2 regions of the Actimicrobium sp. CCI2.3 genome follow, and region 2 is predicted to be linked to the other one. Evidence: predicted binding sites of a transcription regulator. Region 2 holds the regulator's gene; the other holds the start of a gene.
What was found. Region 2 encodes FNR, which switches genes on or off when oxygen is low (the NO sensors DNR and NnrR bind a similar motif). Its sites were predicted from a motif close to TTGATNNNNATCAA; they were not measured.
Positions count from the first base shown of each region.

Region 1: hemN (oxygen-independent coproporphyrinogen III oxidase) is a predicted target of FNR. The motif match lies at 2,637-2,650, and genes of this name have one in related genera.

Region 1 covers NZ_JASJWR010000055.1:894-7,023, forward strand. Annotated here, with positions in the region: gene QN370_RS19850 (methyl-accepting chemotaxis protein) at 1-1,543, shown strand, start outside; gene QN370_RS19855 (response regulator) at 1,747-2,115, shown strand; gene QN370_RS19860 (response regulator) at 2,170-2,583, shown strand; gene hemN (oxygen-independent coproporphyrinogen III oxidase) at 2,735-4,162, shown strand; gene QN370_RS19870 (sulfite exporter TauE/SafE family protein) at 4,175-4,936, shown strand; gene QN370_RS19875 (heavy metal translocating P-type ATPase) at 4,933-6,130, shown strand, end outside.
Region 2 covers NZ_JASJWR010000007.1:121,861-127,990, reverse strand. Annotated here, with positions in the region: gene ccoO (cytochrome-c oxidase, cbb3-type subunit II) at 1-438, shown strand, start outside; gene QN370_RS06235 (cbb3-type cytochrome oxidase subunit 3) at 440-631, shown strand; gene ccoP (cytochrome-c oxidase, cbb3-type subunit III) at 624-1,553, shown strand; gene ccoG (cytochrome c oxidase accessory protein CcoG) at 1,623-3,086, shown strand; gene QN370_RS06220 (FixH family protein) at 3,099-3,626, shown strand; gene QN370_RS06215 (hypothetical protein) at 3,639-3,881, shown strand; gene fnr (fumarate/nitrate reduction transcriptional regulator Fnr) at 3,903-4,667, opposite strand; gene QN370_RS06205 (YeeE/YedE family protein) at 4,775-5,185, opposite strand; gene QN370_RS06200 (YeeE/YedE family protein) at 5,199-5,630, opposite strand; gene QN370_RS06195 (metalloregulator ArsR/SmtB family transcription factor) at 5,627-5,965, opposite strand.

The DNA of each region.
Region 1 (6,130 bases), on a different contig from region 2:
GGTCAGCGGTTTCACCGAGCAGGAACTGATCGGCTCGCCGCAAAATATCCTGCGCCATCCCGACATGCCGGTGGAAGCCTATGCCGACATGTGGGCCACCATCCAGAGTGGCCTGTCATGGACCGGCATGGTCAAGAACCGCTGCAAGAACGGCGACTTTTACTGGGTCTTCGCCAACGTCACGCCGGTGATGGAAAACGGTCGCGAGACCGGTTACATGTCGGTGCGGACCAAGCCGACCCGTCAGCAAATCAATGATGCCAGCGTGCTGTACCGCAACCTTAAAAACGGTAATCCCGACCGGATCGCCTTGAGTCAGGGTGCCGTCGTCAGTACCGGGGTCATGGCGCGCCTGGGCCGCATGGCCAGTCTGTCGCTGGGCCAGCGCATCAGCCTGAACCTGGGTTTCGCGCTGCTGGCGCTGGCACTGCTGGCGGCAATGAACATCACTGTTTCGGGTCCGTCCTGGCTGACGGTACTGGCATTGCTGGCCATTGCCTGTGTCGCGTATTTATGGTTCTCGCTGTATCAAGGCGTGATTGCACCCGTCAGGCAGGCGCTGCTGGCCAGCCGGATCATGGCCGGTGGCGATCTCACGCAAGATATCAGCACTACCCGCAAGGATGATGTCGGCCAGCTGCTGCGCTCGTTGCGGCAGTTGCGCGTGAACCTGCATTCGGTTGTCGGCGACGTGCGCAGTAACTTCGAGCAGATCGGTCAGGCCACCGGGGAAATCGCTGCCGGCAACATGGATCTGTCGGGACGTACCGAGTCGCAGGCGTCGGCACTGGAAGAGACCGCGTCGAGCATGGAAGAACTGGCCTCGACGGTGCAGCAAAATACCGGCAACGCGACCCAGGCCAACACGATGGCGGGCGAAGCCGCTGCGGTGGCTGGCAAGGGCGGTGCGATTGTCGCGCAGGTCGTCACGACCATGGGCGACATCACGACTTCGTCAAAAAGGATAGTCGACATCATCAGCCTCATCGAAGGGATCGCTTTCCAGACCAATATCCTGGCACTCAATGCCGCCGTCGAAGCCGCCCGTGCCGGCGAGCAGGGCCGCGGTTTTGCCGTGGTCGCCTCCGAAGTACGCAATCTGGCGCAGCGCAGCGCCAGCGCTGCCAAGGAAATCAAGCAACTCATCGATGTCTCGGTCGAACGTATCGGCAGCGGTACGGCACTGGCCGAACAGGCTGGCAACACGATGCGCGACATCATCGCCTCGGTCGACCGGGTCAGCAGCATCATGAACGAAATCGCGCTGGCCTCGCACGAACAAAATGCCGGCATCGGTCAGGTCAATGATGCAGTCACGCAGATGGATGAAGTCACGCAGCAAAACGCTGCGCTGGTCGAACAGGCTGCTGCCGCCGCCGGCAGCTTGCAGGAGCAGACCCTGAAGGTGATGCAGACGCTGACGGTGTTCAAGCTCACACATCAGCACGATGCGGTCAACGCGCTGGCAGCGGTGCCGTTCGAACGGCCTGTCGTCCGTCCGCGCTTGCAAAAAAAACCGGCGATGCCCGCGTTGTCGCGGTGACGGTTGCGGTGACGGCGATGCGGCACGCTGACCGGTTGGAAGTGGGCAGCAACAAGCACCGTAGCGTTGCTTGACAAGTCGTCCGTGTCTTTCGGTTTGCTTTCATTGGTGACCGTAATCCGGGTGGTATCGTAGTCGCGATGGTGCAGTTCCAGTCCTGATCCGGGTGCTGGCTGGCGCATCGCGGTTAACGGGAAAACTCCGTGAACGTATTGACCATTGACGATAACGACATGACCCGGACGGTCTTGCGGGCGATACTGTTCGGTACGGCGCACCATGTGTGCGGCGAAGCATCCGGCGGCAAGGCGGGCTATGAACTGGCGCTCAAGCTGCTGCCGGATGTGGTGTTCCTCGACATCCTGATGCCCGATCTCAGCGGTATCGAAGTTCTCAAGCAACTCAAGGCAGCGATGCCGCAAGTGCTCGTGCTGATGGTCACCGGGGAGCGGGACACCGACACGATCAAGCAGTGCGTGGCCGCCGGTGCCAGCGGCTTCATTGTCAAACCGTTTAATGCCGCGACCGTACTCAAGGCGCTGGCCGCCGCATCGCGACTGCCCGGCAGGTAAGCTCTGCACAGGGCGAGAATAGTTCTGTTCATCGGGTCACTTGTGGTAACTTCCATGAAAATATTTTTGTGTGAGGCCGCATTGAATGCACTGATCATCGACGACAACAACATGACCCGCACGTTGTTGCGCGCGATACTGGGCCGCAGCGGCATGCGCGTGGTCGGCGAAGCCAGCAACGGCAATCGCGGTTATGAACTGATCATGGAGCTTAAGCCGCAGGTGGTCTTTCTCGATGTCGTGATGCCGGACATCAGTGGCATCGATGTTCTCAAGCAATTGCGCGCCGAGCTGGACAAGATGGTCGTGCTGATGGTCAGCGTTGAGCGCGACGTGAGCATCATCAAGCAGTGCCTGTCGCTGGGTGCCAGCGGATTCATTCTCAAACCGTTCACTGAAGCGACCGTCCTGAAATCGGTCAAGGATGCGATGCTACGTGCCGGAATGCTGGTGCCTGCCGGCCTGTAGTGGGGCCCGTTCCAGCGCCAGAATTTTTCAAACACACCATGTCTTCCTCGTTTTTGATGTGAGTCAAAGTTTTCGAGAGAGTGCCTCTCTACACTCCGGTCATCAAGTCACGTAACCAGCCTCGGCGTGACTGGCAGCAGGAGCACAATTGATGGTTTCCCTTATCCCGGTCACGTCCGTCCCATCCGTCAAGTTTGATGCGGCGCTCATTGGCAAATTCATCGGCAATGTCAAACAGCAGGGTCCGCGCTACACCTCGTACCCGACCGCCGACCATTTCACCGATGCGTTCCGTTATCGCGATTACCTGCAAGCCGTCGCCGGCCGTCGCACCCGTGGCGGGCGCAAACCGTTGTCGCTGTACCTGCACATTCCGTTCTGTGACACGGTCTGCTACTACTGCGCCTGCAACAAGATCGTCACTAAAAAAGTCGAGAAGGCAGCGACCTATCTGACCTACCTCAAGCGCGAAATAGAAATGCAGGGCCAGCTGTTTGCCGACATGAATCAGGTCGAGCAAGTCCATCTCGGTGGCGGCACGCCGACGTATTTTTCGGATGTCCAGATGGATGACCTGATGGCGCATGTGCGGCGCTGGTTCAAGCTGGCACCGGACGACATCGGCGAATACGCGATCGAAGTTGACCCGCGCACGGTCTCGCGCGAACGGGTGTTCACGCTGCGCCGGCAGGGCTTTAATCGCATCAGCCTCGGTGTGCAGGATTTCGATCCCGACGTGCAACAAGCGGTCAATCGCGTCCAGCCGGAAAGCGAGACGCTGGCCATCATCGAAGCCGCACGCGATGCCACATTCCGTTCGATCAGCATCGACCTGATCTACGGCTTGCCGAAGCAAAACGTGATGACGATGGCACGCACGCTAACCAAGGTCATTGCGGCCAGCCCGGATCGCATCGCGATCTACAACTATGCGCACCTGCCGCATCTCTTCAAGCCACAGCGCCGCATCCTCGACGCCGACCTGCCCGGCGCGGCAACCCGGCTCGACATGCTGGCGCTGTGCATCCGTCGGCTCACCGAAGCCGGTTATGTCTACATCGGCATGGACCACTTTGCCCGTCCCACTGACGACCTCGCGATTGCGCAAGGGCAGGGCCGCCTGCATCGCAATTTTCAGGGTTACTCGACCCATGCCGAACTGGACCTGGTGTCGTGCGGGGTGTCGGCCATCAGCGCGGTGGCGGCGACCTACAGCCAGAACGTCAAGACGCTGGACGCCTATTACGCGCATCTCGACAAGAACGAATTGCCGATCGTGCGCGGCATCAAGCTGAGCATGGATGACCTCTTGCGACGGGCGATCATCCAGCTGCTGATGTGCAATTTCGAGATGTCGATTGCGTCGATCGAGCAGGCTTATCCGATCACCGTGGCGACGTATTTTGCCGCCGAGCTGGCGCAGTTGCAGGTGCTGGCGCAAGACGGCTTGCTGACCATGGATGACGAGTGGATCAGCGTGACGCCGCAAGGCCGGCTGCTGATCCGCACCATCTGCATGGTGTTCGACCGCTACCTCAGCGCCGCCGTTGATCCGCTGCGCTACTCGAAGACGATCTGACGCGTCCACCTGATGACAGCCCTTTCACTCGTGCCTTTCTTCGTCATCGGACTGCTCGGCAGTGTGCATTGCGTCGGCATGTGCGGTGGCATCGTCGCGGCGTTCTCGGTGGTGCCGGCGGCACGGCCATTTCCGGTGGCGGTGATGGCGGCGGTGCCGGTGCCGGTGTTGTCGAACCGCCTGGTGCGGGTGCTGTCGTACAACGCCGGACGGATCGGCAGCTATGCGGTGGCCGGTGCCGCACTGGGTGGCGTGGCCAACGGTGCGCGCATGCTGACGGGATTCGCGGCATTCCAGCTGGGTGGACTCTGGCTGGCCAACCTGATGCTGGTCGTGCTGGGCTTGTACTTGACGGGTGCCTGGCAGGGACTGGTCCGCATTGAGTCACTTGGCCAGTCGCTCTGGAAGTTGCTTCAGCCGCTGACGCGCCACCTGCTGCCGCTCGATAGTCCGCTAAAAATGTTTGCCATGGGCAGCTTGTGGGGCTGGCTGCCGTGCGGCATGGTCTACAGCGTGCTGCTGACCGCGATGCTGACCGGCTCGCCGTTGTCCGGTGCGAGCGTGATGCTGGCCTTCGGGCTGGGCACCTTGCCGACGCTGCTGGTGATGGGCGTGCTCGGCACGCAATTGCGGGTGGTGATGCAAAAGCCCGGCGTGCGCGTTGGTAGTGGCCTGCTGGTGCTGGCGTTCGGACTACTCGGCTTGTGGCACGCTGCGCACGGCATGCCGGGCAGCTGGCTCGACGCGGTGTGCATCACGCCGATGGCGTCATGAATGACTGCTTCCATTGCAGTTTGCCGGTGCCGGCCGGCAGCGCCTGGCAAGTCACGATCGATGCAGTCGTCCAGCCGATGTGCTGCCCCGGTTGCGCAGCGGTCGCGCACAGCATTGTCGACAACGGCTTTAGCGATTACTACCGCACGCGCGAAGGCTTTGCGGTCACCGCCGCGCAGGATGGCCTGATCCCGCCCGAACTGCGCCTCTATGACACTGAAGCCGAAACAGAAACAGAAGCAGAGGATGGCAGCAACAGCGCCGAAGCGATTTTCCTGATCGAAGACATCCGCTGCGCCGCCTGTGTCTGGCTGATCGAACGCCGTCTGGCGCGCTTGCCCGGCGTGCAGGCCGTCGCCATGAACGCGGCTACCGAACGCCTGCAGATTAGCTGGAACCGCAGCCGTTGCAAGCCCAGCGACATCCTCATCGCACTGCGTGAAATCGGTTACGCGGCTTATCCGTACGACCCGGTGCGCCACGGTGCGCAACTTGATCGCGCCCGCAAGACGCTGTTCCGGCAACTCTTCATCGCTGGCCTGTCGATGATGCAGGTGATGATGTACGTGCTGCCGGGTTATATGGCCAGCGACGGCACCATGGATGCCGACATGGCCAGCCTGATGCGCTGGGCCAGCCTGCTGCTGACTTTGCCGGCGGTGCTGTATTCGGCCCGGCCGTTTTTTCGGGGGGCGTGGATCAATCTGAAAAGTCGTCAGCTCGGCATGGACGTGCCGGTCGTGCTGGGCATTGGCGCGGCCTTCGTCGGCAGCGTGTTGGCCACCTTGCGCGGTGGCGGCGAGGTCTACTTTGACTCGATCACGATGTTCATTTTTTTGCTGCTGTGCAGTCGCTATCTGGAATTGTCGGCGCGGCGCAAGGCGGCCTCGGCACTGAACAATCTGCAATCGGCCTTGCCCGCTTCCGCCTGGTCCATGCCCGGCTATCCGGACGACCGCGCACTGGTGCTGATCGCCGCTGGCCAGTTACGCGAAGGTGACGTGATTCTGGTGCGTCCCGGCGAAGCGATTGCGGCCGACGGGCTGGTGCTCGAAGGCGACAGCGCGGTCGACCTGTCGCTGCTGACCGGCGAAAGCCAGCCGCTGCGCAAGGGCATCGGTGCGATGCTGCCCGGCGGCGCGGTCAACGCGACCCAGCCGCTGGTCATGCGGATCACGCAGGCTGCGCGTGACA
Region 2 (6,130 bases):
ATTTATGTGCGCGAAGGCTGCTACAACTGCCATTCGCAAATGATCCGGCCGCTGCGGGCCGAGACCGAACGCTACGGCCATTATTCGGTCGTCGGCGAGTTTGTCTATGACCGTCCGTTTCAGTGGGGATCGAAACGGACCGGTCCGGATCTGGCCCGTGTCGGCGCTCGCTACAGCGATGACTGGCACGCCATTCACCTCAATAACCCGCGCGATCTGGTGCCGGAATCGAACATGCCCGGTTATCCGTGGCTGGCGAAGACCAAGCTGGTGCCGGGTGACGTGACCGCAAAAATGCATGCGTTGCAGCGCCTCGGCACGCCGTACAGCGAACAGGAAGTCAAGGACGGTCCTGGCACGCTCGAAGGCAAGACCGAGCAAGACGCATTGATCGCCTACCTGCAAGGGCTGGGCACATTGATCAAGACAAGGAACTGAGATGGCCATCGCCTTTATTTTTAACGACCTCAGCAGTGTCATGACCGTGGTCAGCCTGACCACCTTCATTGGCATTCTCTGGTGGACCTTTGTGCTCAATCGCAGCGCTGATTTCGACGAGGCGGCACACCTGCCGTTTGCCGATGATGCCGACGGCGGTCCACCCTCTTCGACGGAGAACAAGCATGGCTGACTTTACCAGCGGTTTCTGGAACATCTTCATTACCGTGCTGACCCTGCTGGGCGTGTTCGGCTGCGGCTTGTTGCTGTGGACGCAGTCGCGCCAACAGGTGGTTATCAAGCCCGGTTCCGATGGTCAGGTCGACACTACTGGCCATATCTGGGATGAAAACCTGACCGAGCTGAACACGCCGATGCCACGCTGGTGGATGTGGCTGTTTTATATCACGATCGTCTTCGGGCTGGTCTACCTGTACCTGTATCCGGGGTTGGGTTCCTATCCCGGCAAACTCGGCTGGACCTCGGCCGGCCAGTACACCGAAGAGCTGAAAAAAGCCGATGCCGAATATGGTCCGCTGTTTGACGGTTACCTGAAGCAGGACCTGAAAGTGGTCGCGGCCGATCCGCAAGCCCATGCCATTGGCGAGCGCTTGTTTCTGACGTATTGCTCGCAATGTCATGGCTCGGATGCGCATGGCAGCAAGGGTTTTCCGAACCTGACCGACAAGGACTGGCTGTATGGCGGTGACCCCGAAACCATCAAGACCACGCTGCTGCATGGTCGCAACGGCATCATGCCGCCGATGGGTGCGGCACTCGGCTCGGACAAGGATGTCGAGAACGTGGCGCAGTACGTGCTCAGTCTGTCGGGTGCTACATCGGACCCGATCAAGCGCGAGCTGGGGAAGTCGAAGTTCGCGGTCTGTGCGGCCTGTCATGGTGCCGATGCGAAAGGCAATCAGGCGCTCGGCTCGCCGAACCTGACCGACAAGATCTGGCTCTACGGCGGCAGCGCCGACACCATCATGGAAACGATCCGCAAGGGCCGCAACAACGTGATGCCGGCATTCCAGGATTTCCTCGGCGAGGCCAAGGTGCATGTGCTGGCCGCGTATGTCTGGAGTTTGTCGAATGATCCGGCGGCGCAGAAGTAGCGAGCAGCTGCCGGGCAAGCCGGCCAAGCCGGACAAGTCACCTTTTTTTTCAGGACAAAGCAGTCACTTATGAGCACCCCCGAAGTCTCGGTCATCAAGATGTATGCAGCACGCGAAGAAATTTATCCGCGTGAAATAAAAGGTCGTTATGCGAGCCTGCGCTGGCTCTGCGTGTGGCTCACGCAAGGGGTGTTTTACGGTTTGCCGTGGTTGCAATGGAACGACCGGCAGGCCCTGCTGTTCGATCTGGGCGCGCGCAAGTTCTATATCTTCGGCATCGTGCTGTGGCCGCAGGACTTTATTTATCTGGCGGTGCTGCTGATCATCTGTGCCTACGGCCTGTTTCTGGTGACCGCCGTGGCGGGTCGGGTCTGGTGCGGCTTTGCCTGTCCGCAAACGGTCTACACCGAAATCTTCATGTGGATCGAGCGCCAGATCGAAGGGACACGCAGCGCCCGCATGCGACTCGACAAGCAACCGTGGGGTATCGACAAACTGTGGCGCAAATCGGCCAAGCACTTCGCCTGGGGCGCGGTCGCCCTCTGGACCGGGCTGACTTTTGTCGGGTACTTCACGCCGATCCGTTCGCTGATTGTCGCTGTTGCCAGCCTAGGCCTCGGGCCATGGGAATGGTTCTGGATCCTGTTTTATGCGCTGGCCACCTACGGCAATGCCGGCTGGATGCGCGAGCAGGTCTGCAAGTACATGTGTCCGTATGCCCGCTTCCAGAGTGCGATGTTCGACAAGGACACGCTGATCGTGACGTATGACGCCGAGCGTGGCGAACCGCGTGGTCCGCGCAGCAAGAAAACCGCTGCACCAGCCGCCCTCGTAAAAGCGCAGGGCGACTGCATTGACTGTTCGATGTGCGTGCAAGTCTGCCCGACCGGCATCGATATCCGCGATGGTTTGCAATACGAATGTATCGGTTGCGCGGCCTGTATTGATGCCTGCAATTCGGTGATGGCGAAAATCGATTTGCCGGCTGGCCTGATCCGCTATTCGACCGACCACGCGATCACGAAAAAGTGGTCATTCAAGCAGATGCAGGCACGGGTGTTGCGACCGCGCGTGCTGATTTACAGCGCGATTCTGGCGCTGATCATTACGGCGTTCTTTGTGTCGCTGTTCACGCGCACGCCGCTGAAAATGGACGTGATCCGCGACCGTGGCAGCATGGGGCGCGAAGTCGAGGACGGCATGATCGAAAACGTCTACCGGTTGCAGATCATGAATACCGACGAAGCCAGCCATCACTTCAAGATTTCGGTGGCCGGCATTGACAGCATAGCGCTGGCCTCGCCGGATCAACTCGACCTCGAAGGTACCGGTTCGCGTGCGGTGCCGGTGCGGGTCCGGGTCGCCGCAGGCGAGGGCGAAGCGGGCTCGAACAAGATTCGATTCACTCTTGTCGCGACCGACCATGACAGTCAGCAGGTCACCGAAAAAGCGGTCTTTTTCGTGCCGCGCGGTGCCGGTCGTCCCGACCATGACAGCCACGATAGCCACAGCAAGCACGACGACCATCATTAAATGGAGAACACCATGCATGCCTCAACACTCATTCACAAGCCCGCTCCCTGGTACAAGCATCGCTGGCCGTGGCTGCTCATGCTCGGTCCGTTTCTGGTGATTGTGGCTGGTTCGGTGACGATCTGGCTGGCTGTCACGCATCAGGATGCGCTGGTTGTCGATGACTATTACCGGCAGGGCAAGGCCATCAATCAGGACTTGCGACGCGATCGCGTAGCGACCTCGCTGGGGCTGTCGTTTAGCGGACGGATGGATGCGGTCAGCGATACGCTCAGCGGCACCGTGGTCGCCGGTGACGCACCGGTGCGCGGAAAAATCCGCATTCACCTGGCGCATCCGACCTTGCCCGAAAAGGATGTCCAGCTAGTCACGCCGCTCGACGCCACCGGTCATTTCCGGGTGGCGTTGCCGCTGCTGGACCGCGCCGTCTGGCAAATCCTGATCGAGGACGAACAGCGTGACTGGCGTCTCAATGGCGAGTGGCGCTGGCCCGAACAAACAACGCTGACGCTGGCCGCCGATGTGCCCGCGCCTGAATAGAAAGGCGACACCATGCTGCGACGGTTGATGATGATTCTCTGGCCTTCGTTCCTGGTCGCGATTGCCGCGACCGGACTGTTTTTTTCGCTGTTCGATCCGGCCGAGTTGTGGCTGCGTACCGGTGGTGACACCGGCTTGCCCGACATCGCCTGCTATACGATCGGCTTTCTTGCAAGCTGGTTGTTCTGTGCGCTGTCGAGCATGCTGACGGTTTACCTGGCACGCGGTCCGACTGATCGGACTACGCCGATGTGACGATGGCCTTGGACTTGCAGGTTACATCGGCGTGCAATTTTCCGTTCCGGCCGCCAGCGCCCGCAGCATGGTGACATTGGTCAGGCGGACTTCGCGTTTGTCGACTTCCATCCAGCCCTGTTTCTTGAAGCGTGACAGCAAACGGCTGATGCTCTCGATGGTCAGGCCGAGATAGTTGCCGATATCTTCGCGCGACATGCGCAACTGGAAGCTGGTCGGCGAGTAACCGCGCGCCGCATAGCGTGACGACAGGTTGACCAGGAATGCAGCGAAGCGCTGCTCGGCGCGCATGTTCCCGAGTAACAGCATGACGTTTTGTTCGCGCATGATTTCCTGGCTCATGATGCGGTGGAAGTGATGCAGCAGGCGCGGGATTTCACCGAACAGTTCTTCGAGCCGGCTGAACGGAATTTCGCAGACCTCGCTGTCTTCGAGCGCGACCGCATCACAATGATGGCGCTCGGTACTGATTGCATCCATGCCTAATAATTCACCAGCCATCTGGAATCCGGTGATATGGGTGTCCCCGCTGGGATTGATCTGGAAGGTTTTGAAGTGACCGAATCGGATCGCGTACAGATTGCGAAACGGGTCGTCCATCCGGTACAGGATTTCATCGCGCTGGAGGCGACGGCGGCGTCCGATGATTTCGTCGAGCCGGTTGATATCGCCTTCGTCAAGACCCATTGGCAGGCACAACTGGTGCAGGCTGCAACCCGCGCAACTGGCCTTGAGGGCGTGGATGGTTTGCGCAGGCGTGGTGGGGAAGGTCAGTGGTTGGGTCATGAGTTTGTCTGTTTCACAAAATTGCCGGTAGAGGGGAAGTATGACAGGCCAGGGTGACAATAAGCCACTTTCCGGGTCAATTGCACTTACTTCGGCCATGTTTGAAATCAACGCTTGTCGATCATCGCAAACAAGGCCATCCCGGCCAGCATGGCCGCCACAAACAACACTGCCTGAAAGCCGCCACTGGCCAGCGATGCCAGCGCCGGGCCGGGGCAATATCCGGCCAATCCCCAACCGACGCCAAACGTGATGCCACCCAATACCAGCCGGCGATCAAGTTGGCGTGCGGTCGGGATGTGCATCGCGTCGCCGAGGAACGCTTTGGTGCGACGTGCGCTGAAGCGGAAGGTGATCAATCCGACCGCGACCGCGCCGCCCATGACCAGTCCGAGCGACGGGTCCCAGTTGCCGGCGAGGTCGAGAAAGCCGATCACTTTCGTCGGGTCGGTCATGCCTGACAAGATCAGGCCGAGGCCAAACACCAGACCACACAGCAATGCCGATAGCAGTTTCATCATCGTCCGCTCCTCAGGCCAGCACGTGGCGAACCACATAGACACAGGCGAAACCGGCCAGCATGAAGGCCGCCGTTGCCACCATCGAACGCGGCGACAGCCGCGACAGTCCGCAAACACCATGACCGCTGGTGCATCCCGAGCCGTAGCGGGTACCGAGTCCGACCAGCAGGCCCGCGACGATCAGCGTGGCGGTCCCGGCTTCGATGCGCACTACCGGCAAGGCCGCGAACAGTCCCCACGCCAGCGGTGCGACGACCAGCCCCAGCACGAATGCCACGCGCCATCCGGCATCGCCGCGCACCGGTCGCATCAGGCCACCGAGGATGCCGCTGATACCGGCAATGCGACCATTCAAAAACAGCAGCAACGCGGCGGCGATGCCAATCAGCACACCGCCGGCCAGCGAGGACCAGGGGGTGAAATGCAACCAGTCGATGGTCATCGGGAGACTCCTTTTTCAGGTGGACAAAATTGTTCGTAAAGAACGTGCATGACGGCCAGCGCCTGGGAGCTGGCGATACGGTAAAAAATTTGTTTGCCTTCACGCCGTGTGCTCACCAGTGCTTCGGCACGCAGGATGGTCAGCTGCTGCGACAGCGTCGGCTGGCGGATCCCGGTCAGGGTTTCGAGATCGCCAACGCAGTATTCGCCTTGGCCGATCTGGCACAGCAATAGCAAGCGGGTCGGATTAGAGAGTGCTTTAAGCAATACCGCCGCTTGGGTGGCGGCGGCTTGCAATTGTTCCAGCGGGATGGGGGAAGGCCGGGAGGGTGACATCGAAGGACGACGAAATTTAAAAACACATTATATGTATTTATATTTCGTTTGCAGGATTTATTATTTGAAGTGATTTCGTCGTGTCGTAGGATGCAATGCCCTTCGGTTATTGCACTCTACGCGACTGCACTAACAAGTATGTTTGCATCAAGCACCAGTGCATGC